2 regions of the Mesorhizobium sp. B263B2A genome follow, and region 1 is predicted to be linked to the other one. Evidence: riboswitches for the same ligand, from Rfam matches in the RefSeq annotation. Region 1 holds a riboswitch; the other holds the start of a gene.
What was found. Region 1 has a riboswitch for thiamine pyrophosphate ahead of LB568_RS24575 (YkoF family thiamine/hydroxymethylpyrimidine-binding protein). Riboswitches for the same ligand answer to the same signal wherever they lie in the genome.
Positions count from the first base shown of each region.

Region 2: it holds a riboswitch for thiamine pyrophosphate, as region 1 does, so the genes downstream of both, thiB (thiamine ABC transporter substrate binding subunit) here and LB568_RS24575 (YkoF family thiamine/hydroxymethylpyrimidine-binding protein) in region 1, are expected to answer to the same signal.

Region 1 is NZ_JAIUIU010000018.1:69,482-73,888, forward strand. It holds gene LB568_RS24560 (glycosyltransferase family 39 protein) at 1-916, shown strand, start outside; gene LB568_RS33575 (hypothetical protein) at 959-1,084, shown strand; gene msrA (peptide-methionine (S)-S-oxide reductase MsrA) at 1,107-1,625, shown strand; gene LB568_RS24570 (hypothetical protein) at 1,695-2,009, opposite strand; TPP riboswitch at 2,193-2,306, shown strand; gene LB568_RS24575 (YkoF family thiamine/hydroxymethylpyrimidine-binding protein) at 2,297-2,905, shown strand; gene LB568_RS24580 (ABC transporter permease) at 2,919-3,767, shown strand; gene LB568_RS24585 (ABC transporter ATP-binding protein) at 3,764-4,407, shown strand, end outside.
Region 2 is NZ_JAIUIU010000004.1:46,820-51,226, reverse strand. It holds gene thiP (thiamine/thiamine pyrophosphate ABC transporter permease) at 1-1,543, opposite strand, end outside; gene thiB (thiamine ABC transporter substrate binding subunit) at 1,795-2,793, opposite strand; TPP riboswitch at 2,837-2,951, opposite strand; gene LB568_RS09440 (thiamine diphosphokinase) at 3,039-3,683, shown strand; gene LB568_RS09435 (ABC-F family ATP-binding cassette domain-containing protein) at 3,685-4,407, shown strand, end outside.

The DNA of each region.
Region 1 (4,407 bases):
GCTGGCGACACCTTGGCCGTGGCTTGGCCTTGCCGTCTTTCTCGCCGTCGCCACGCCGTTGGCCGTCGAGCTCTACCGTATCGATTTCCTGCCGCTGACCTATTTCGCCGGCCGTGACGAATGGGTGACTGAACACCGAGCGCGCCTTTATTATGCCGGTGTCCAGATGGCCGGGCTCTCCGGCTTTTTTCTGGTGCTGGCGATATCAGGGCTGCTGCGGCGCTCGCCGGCTCCGCAAGAGCCCGTCGAGCGCGGCTCGCGTGTTTATCTCATGTGGATGGGCCTTGGGCCCGCGGCGCTGGTCATGGTCGCCTCGCTGTTTACCGGCACAGGCGAAGCCTGGGGCGCGCCGATGTACAATCTTGTCGGCGTCGTCGCGCTGGCGTTCTTGGGCCATCGGCTCGGCGCCACAGAGATGCGAAAACTGACGATCTGCGCATTCATCTGCATCGTCGGCATGTCAGGCGCCTATGCGGCCATCCGCTGGACGGACTGCAATGTGCGCGGGCGCATGGACGCCGTTTGCTGGCCGGCACGACCGATCTCGGACGAGGCCGAGGCAGTCTGGCACGCGGCTGTGCCCGGCCGACTCGACATCGTCGGCGGCGACACCAATCTGGCGATGCTGGCGGGTCTCAATGCCTATGACAAGCCGTCGATTTTCACCGACCTCGATATGCGGTTCGCGCCCTGGATCACACTGCAGCGGTTGCACGACCACGGCATGCTGATGGTTTGGCTGGGCCATGGCGTGCCACCGCAGTTGCACTCATGGCTGGACAACATTCCGGTCAAGACCGTTCTTTTCAACTGGTCGCAAGAGGCGCCGCCGGTGGCGATCAGTTTTGCCGCCATCCCGCCCGGCACGCGCCTGCCGCTTGCTGTCGACAGCCCGGCTGGACAACCGCACAGCTGAAGTCCACGGATCCGGTTCCGCGTCGTGCCATTTCGTCGGGGCATGGCCGCACGCACCGCCGGCGCCGCGCTCGGGCGACTGGACGAAGTCGCCGACAGTGCCCATTTATGGGAAATCCAATTTGTTGTCGTGCAATTCAAGACGGAAATCGCGGTCCGTTTTCCGTGAATTGCTTTTGAGGAGAGGTGACATGGCGACTTCGACCGAACGCGCAGTACTTGCCGGCGGCTGTTTCTGGGGCATGCAGGATTTGATACGGCGCTATCCCGGCGTCATCTCGACCCGTGTCGGCTACTCGGGCGGCGATGTGCCAAACGCCACCTATCGCAATCATGGCACGCACGCCGAGGCGATCGAGATCAATTTCGATCCGGCCGTGATCAGCTATCGCACGCTGCTGGAGCGCTTTTTCCAAATCCACGATCCGACGACACGCAACCGACAGGGCAACGATGTCGGAATGAGCTACCGTTCGGCGATCTACTACACCAGCGACGAGCAAAAGAACGTCGCCGAAGACACCATCGCCGATGTCGATGCCTCGGGCCTGTGGCCCGGCAAGGTCGTCACCGAAGTCGCGCCGGTCGGTGCTTTCTGGGAGGCCGAGCCGGAGCATCAGGATTATCTGGAGAAATATCCCAACGGCTACACCTGCCATTTCGTCAGGCCAGGCTGGAAGCTGCCGGTTCGAGAAAAAGCGGTACCGTAGATTCAGTCATACGACAGGATTTGAGAAGCCGCGGAGCGCTCGCTCCGCGGTTTCTTCTCATTGCAAATCCTACTTGCCGCAATGCTTGTCGTTAACCGTCGGCGCGGTGGTACCCGGCGACATGCCATTGGCATCGGGCTGCGCGCCCTGCGGATGGGCAGGACAATTCCGATCCGCGTTGGAGTTCATATCATCCAGCGTGCCAGTCGTGCTGTTGGTCACCGACGGGTCGACGGTGTTGGGCGAAGCTGGCGTATTCGGATCGACCGTGACCGACCTGCCGCTACCGGCTCCGTTGGTGCCGCTTGTGTCATTGCTCTGCGCCATGGCCGATGCGGCCAGGCCGATGGTGAGCGTCGAAGCTGCGAGGATTTTCATGAACATGGTTTGTCTCCATTTCTGTGAACTCGTCGCGTAGCGACTGGTGGGACAACCTCTCGGTCTGATGAAGGTTCCCGATAAATTCTCGCGCCGCCAGAGCCAATCGCTCCCACTCTGGCGCAATGCTTTTGGCGCAGTTCGCTGAAAAAAACGGCTTCCCCAATCGATCGAATAGTGCTTTAACGCGCCCATCCACAGGGGTGCTCCGTACGGTCGGGGCTGAGACGGGGGCGGCAAGCCCACAGACCCTAGAAGCTGATCTGGGTAATACCAGCGGAGCGAGGCGGGCTATGTTTTCAGGCGCACAGATTTCCCTATATCCCATGGCCGACGATTTCGTCGGCGTCATTTTGGGCGCGCTCGGTGCGCTCGATCCCTATCGTGACCGGCTCAGGATCGAGACCGACGACATCTCGACCTTGCTGGTCGGGCCGCCCGAAGTGCTGTTCCCGGCTCTGCGCGACCTGTTCGTGGCGGCCGCGCGCAGCGGCAAGCATTGCGTTTTGTCAGCCGCCATTTCGCGTGGCTGCCCAGGCGAGCCGGACGATCCGATCTGCCGCTCCGAGGCCTTCGGCGGACCTGTCGGGCCGCTCGGCCCGCGCAAGGAAGCCGCCATCGCAGCCGTGCATGGCGCGGTCGCCACCGGCCAGCCGGCGGCGGCGCAATTCTCGCTTTATGTGATGGGTACCGGTGACCACATGGACGAGATCTATGGTTGCATCGATTTCTTGAAACAGTCCGGCGTCTACGATCGCTCCAAAAATTTCTGCACCAAACTGCGCGGCGATACGGGCGCGATCTTTTCGGCGCTCAACGAAGCTTTCTGCCGCTTCGGGCCGGGTGCCGGCCACGTAACCCTCGACGTCACGGTTTCCGCCAACAGCCCCACTGCTGTCTGAACCGCTCGCGCCGATGCGCGACCGTCAAGGTTGTCCTCTCGTGGTCTCATCGTCATTCAGCCGCCCGCGTCACCTCGCGGGCATCCTCGCCAAGGCAGTACCGGCCGTAATGTCGGTCGGGTTGCTGCTCGTGGCCTGGGAACTCTACGCTACCTATTCCGGCATCAAGCCGACGACTCTGCCGGCGCCCTCGCGTGTCTTTGAGCAGGCGATGCTCAATCGTGACGCGCTGGTCGACAACGCCATTCCCACCATCCGCGCCACGCTCATCGGTTTTGCCTTTTCGCTCAGCGCCGCTTTCGCGCTGTCGATGTTGGTAGACTTCTTCCAGCCGCTGCGGCGCGCGCTTTTTCCCGTCTTCATCATCAGCCAGACCTTGCCGCTGGTTGCGATCGCGCCGCTGGTGGTGCTGTGGTTCGGCTTCGGGCTGGCGCCGAAGATCATGCTGGTGGCGCTGGTTACCTTCTTCCCGATGCTGGTGGCGCTGGTCGAGGGCTATGAGGCAACCGAGCCCGAGATCGGCCAGATGCTACGCGCCATGGGGGCAGGGCGCTGGCGCGTCTTCGTGCTGGCGCGGCTGCCTTCGGCGCTGCCATATTTCTTCGCTGGCCTGCGGATCTCCATCACCTATGCCGTCGTCGGCGCCATCTTCGCCGAATATGCGGGTGCCGCCAAGGGGCTGGGCATCTACATGCTCAACGCCAAGAACAATTTTCGCCCCGACCTGGTGCTGGCCGCCGTCGGCGTCAGCGCCGCGCTTACTCTCATCCTGTTCGGATTGACGGTGCTGCTGCAGCGCTTGGCCATGCCCTGGGAACGGGCCGCGGGCAAGCAAGCCGCGGCAGAGGCGGCGCGGAGATGAGCCGGCTCGAATTGCGACATGTGCGCAAGGCGTTTGGCGGGCTCGACGTTCTTGCCGACATTTCGCTCAACGTCGGTGCCGGCGAATTCGTCTCGATCCTCGGACCGTCGGGCGCCGGCAAGTCGACGCTGTTCCAGCTTCTGACCGGCGCCGAACATGGCGAAGGCGAGATGTTGTTCGACGGCGTGCCGCTCGACGATCACGGCCGGCATTTTGCCTTCATGCCGCAGCGCGATGCGTTGATGCCGTGGCGGCGCATCCTCGACAACGCGACACTCGGGCTCGAAGTGCAAGGCATCAAGCGCAAGGCAGCACGGGCGCGGGTCGCGCCGCTGTTCGCCGAATTCGGACTTGCCGGCTTCGAGCGGCATTTTCCGGCGCAGCTTTCGGGCGGCATGCGCCAGCGCGCGGCGCTGTTGCGCACGGTTGTGCAGGAGCGCGACATGCTTTTGCTCGACGAGCCTTTCGGCGCGCTCGACGCACTGACCCGCGCCGCCATGCAGCGTTGGCTCGAGCAGATGTGGCGGCACCATCGCTGGACGGCACTGCTGATCACCCACGATGTGCGCGAAGCCGTATACCTGTCCGACCGCATCTATGTGCTGTCGGCGCGCCCGGCCCGTGTGCTGCGTGAGATCAG
Region 2 (4,407 bases), on a different contig from region 1:
GGCCGGCGGCGTCCGCGGTGCGGTAGCGGCCCATGCGCGCCAGCAGAAGGTAGGGCAATGTCTGCACGGAATCACTGCCGAACAGCGCGATGACACCGAGATCGCCAAGCGACAGTGCCATGGCGAAGGCGAAGGCGGTGGCGAGCGGCCGCCGCAGCGACGGCCAGTCGACCAGCCGCAGCCTGGCCCATCCGACAATGCCCAGCTGCGCGCAGAGCCGTTCGTGACGCTCGCTGCCCGCATCATAGGCGGGACGGACGGCGCGCAACGCGAAAGGCATCGCCATCACCGCATTGACGGTGACGACCATGACCGGGGCGATGGCGAAGACATCGCCGGCATGACGCAGCAGCAGGAACCAGCCGGCGCCGATGACGATGGGCGGCACGACCAGGACGAACCCCGCGCCGGTATCGGTGGCGTGTTCGAGCAGCGTCCTTGGCCCGGAGCGGCGGTTCAGCGCCAGCGCCCTGCGCGCCATGGTCAAGGCCAGCGACAGCATCACCGAAAGCAGCGCCGACAGGAAGGCCAGCACCGCACTCGTCAGCGTCGCCTGCCGGACCGCGGCCTCGCCGGCGAGCCGGCCGAGATCGGCGCCAAGCCCGGCGATCACCGTGGCCGCCATCGGTCCGGCAACGAACAGCAGCGCCAGCACGATGAGCGCCGCGTTCAGCCAGGTCTCGGTCCGGTTGACGGAGAGATAACGGCGCGGTGCGACCGGCAGGTTGGTGTCACCGACGACATTGGCGCCAAGCCGCGTCAGCGCCAGCACCACGATGAAGGTCAAGGCGATCTGCAGCAGCGTCAGCGCGACCGCCCGCGCCGGATCGAAATCGAAGCGGAGCGCCTGATAGATGCCGACTTCCAGCGTCGTCGCGCCTGGTCCGCCGCCGAGCGTCAGCACGATGGTGAAGGAGGTGATGCAGAGCATGAAGACAAGCCCGGCGACCCCGGGCAAGGCGGCGCGCAGCGTCGGCCATTCGATCAGCCGGAACGCCGGCCGCGCGCCCATGCCAAGCTGGCTCGCCAGCCGCCACTGGTCGGCAGGAATGGTCTGCAGCGTCTCGAGGAACAGCCGCGTGCTGAGCGGCAGGTTGAAGAAGACATGGGCGACGAGGATGCCGGACAGGCCGTAAATGCCTGGCCAGCCCTGGCCGCCGACCGCGCCGAACAGGCCGGCGAAATAACCGGCACGGCCGTAGAGCGCCAGGATCCCGAGCGCCGCGACGATGGCCGGCAGCGCCAGCGGCACGGCAAAGAGCTGCAGCATGAAGGCGCGGCCCGGGAAGCGCGGGTGCCGCGACAGCGCACGCGCCACGAACAGCGCCGGTATGACCGAGAGAAGTGTCGAAAGGGCGGCCTGCAAGAGCGTGAAGCGCACGACGCGCAGCAGATAGGGATCGAAGGCCGCCCAAGCGCCCGTGAGATCGTGGGCGCCCTCGACAAGCAGCCCGGCAAACGCGCCACCGATCAGCAGCGCGATCGCGGAAAGCGCGGTGATGCCGGCGCTGACGCGGGGGTCGGTGGGGTGGCGCGTATGCATTTCGCGCTACCCAACACTGTGGTGGGTATCGATCGAAGGAAATACCTGGCGAAGGCCGAGCCCACCCCCCTCTGTCCTGCCGGACATCTCCCCCTCAAGGGGGGAGATTGCGCACGCGGAGGCTTTCGCTATTCTCCAATGCTGCTGGACTTGGCTAGGCGCCAAAACTGCCAATCTCCCCCCTTGAGGGGGAGATGGCCGGCAGGCCAGAGGGGGGCGGCTTGGCGCAAACATCCGACGAGACTTGAACCCTACCTGCTCATCACCGAAAGCCATTCGTCCACCCAGGCCTTGCGGTTGGCGGCGACCTCCTGCGGGCTGAACAGCAAGGTCTTGGTCGGCTTGACCAGTTTGCCGAAGGCCGGGTTGAGCGGCTTGTCGGTCTTGCCGGCGGGGAACATCCAGTTGGTCTCGGGGATGGCGTCCTGGAACTTCGGGCTGGTCATGAAGGCCATGAACTTTGCAGCCAGCGGGTTCTTGGCGCCCGTCGTGGTGATGCCGGCAACCTCGATCTGCAGATATTCGCCCTCCTCGAAGGAAGCCGCCTGGTAGCGCTCGGTGTTCTCGGCGATCATGTGATAGGCCGGCGACGTGGTGTAGGACAGCACCATCGGCGCCTCGCCCTTGGTGAACAGGCCATAGGCCTCGCTCCAGCCTGGCGTCACCGTCAGCACCTTCGCCTTGAGCTTGGCCCAGGCCTCCGGCGCCTTGTCGCCATAGACCGATTTGACCCACAGAAGCAGGCCGAGACCCGGCGTGGAAGTGCGCGGATCCTGGATGACGATCTTGTCGTCGGCACTGCCCTCGACCAGATCCTTAAGGCTCTTGGGTGGGTTCTTCAGCTTTTCGGTGTCGTAGACGACGGCGAAATAGCCATAGTCGAAGGGGACAAAAGTATCGTCGCTCCAGCCGCCCGGCACATCGACGTCGGACACCGCGCCATGCGGCGCGAACAGGCCTGTCGCCTTGGCATCGGCGGTGAGATTGGTGTCGAGGCCGAGCACGATATCGGCTTTGGTCGAGGCCCCTTCGAGCTTGACGCGGTTGAGCAGCGCCACGCCGTCGGCGACCGAGACGAACTCGACATCGCAGCCGCATTCGGCCTCGAATTCCTTCTTCACCACGGGGCCTGGACCCCAGTCGGCGGTGAAGCTTTCATAGGTGTAGACGGTGAGCTTGTCCTTGGCCAAGGCCGGCCCGGACAGCGCCAGAACCGCTGCCGAGACAAGAGAGTATAAAAGCGTGCGCATCGGCGCCTCCTTCGTTCGAGTTGAAAGGAATTGAGGCGTCGGACTGTCCGAAACGTCTAATCCCTCCGCCGGTACAAACCGGATCAGGTTCAGCGGGTTGGCGAGACTGCCTCTCAGCCGGTCCGCGAAGATCGCGTCCGGCACCCCGTTAGAGCGTTTCGACACATAGGCCGGGCCAATGAACCGCGCAAGTGGGAGTTTGCCGCCTTCCGTTTCGCGTGTCGGGCTGGTAAGGGCCACACGATATGAGCACATTCACCATCCTGCTTGGCGGCGATCTCATCCGCACGCCGCGGCTCGACCGCCAGATCGAAGGCTGCCGCGTGATCGCCGCCGACGCCGGCATCGGCCATGCGCGGCTGCTCGGCCTTGTCCCGGAACTCTGGGTGGGTGATTTCGATTCGGTACCGGCCAATCTGCTTGACGATCTGGCCGCCGTGCCCCGCCAGACCTTTCCGGCGGAGAAGGACAAGACCGATGGCGAACTGGCGATCGCCGCCGCACTCGAACGAGGCGCGACCCGCCTGGTGCTGGCAGGCGCTTTCGGCGGCAAACGGGCCGACCATGCTTTCCTGCATCTGTCGCTCGCCCTGCGGCTGGCCGAGACCGGCACCGGAGTGGTGCTGACCAGCGGCGCCCAGGAAGGCGTGCCCTTGCTGTTGGGAAAGACGGGTTTCGACTATACCGACGGCACGCTGTTTTCGATCCTCGGCTTTTCAGACCTCGCCGGCCTGACCGTCACCGGCGCCAAATGGCCGCTCAACCAGGTCGAGGTGGCCTTCGGTTCGTCGCTGACCATCTCCAACGAGGTCCGGGGGGGCCTCGAAATCGCGCTCGGCCACGGCCGCGCGCTGCTGCTCGCTCATCCCTATCCCTTGCCCGAAAGCTGACATGGCCCCGCCTCTTCTCAACCTCGACGGGATAAAACTGACCTTTGGCGGCACGCCGCTGCTCGATGGCGCCGCCTTGACCGCTTCGGCCGGCGACAAGATCGCGCTGGTCGGCCGCAACGGCTCGGGCAAGTCGACGCTGCTCAAGATCGCCGCCGGCCTGATCGAACCCCAGGACGGCGAGGTGTTCCGCCAGCCGTCGGCGACCGTGCGCTATCTGCCGCAGATGCCCGACATGGAAGGTTTCGCAACGGTCCGCGCCTATGTCGAGGCAGGGCTTGGCCCCGCCGATGATCCCTACCGCGCCAGCTATCTGATGGAGCATCTCGGCCTGTCGGGCGAGGAGCGGCCGAACGATCTGTCCGGTGGCGAGGCCAGGCGCGCCGCCCTTGCCCGCGTCATGGCGCCGGAACCGGACATCCTGCTGCTTGATGAGCCGACCAACCATCTCGATCTGTCGGTCATCGAGTGGCTGGAAGAAGAGCTTGTCCGCACCTCATCGGCACATATCGTCATCTCGCACGACCGCCGTTTCCTCGAACGCGTCTCGCGCGCCACCATCTGGCTCGACCGCGGCCAGACCCGCAGGCTCGACAAGGGTTTTGGCCATTTCGAGGAGTGGCGCGATCAGGTGCTGGAAGAGGAAGAGCGCGAGCAGCACAAGCTCGGCCGCCAGATCGTGCGCGAGGAGCACTGGCTGCGCTATGGCGTGACGGCGCGGCGC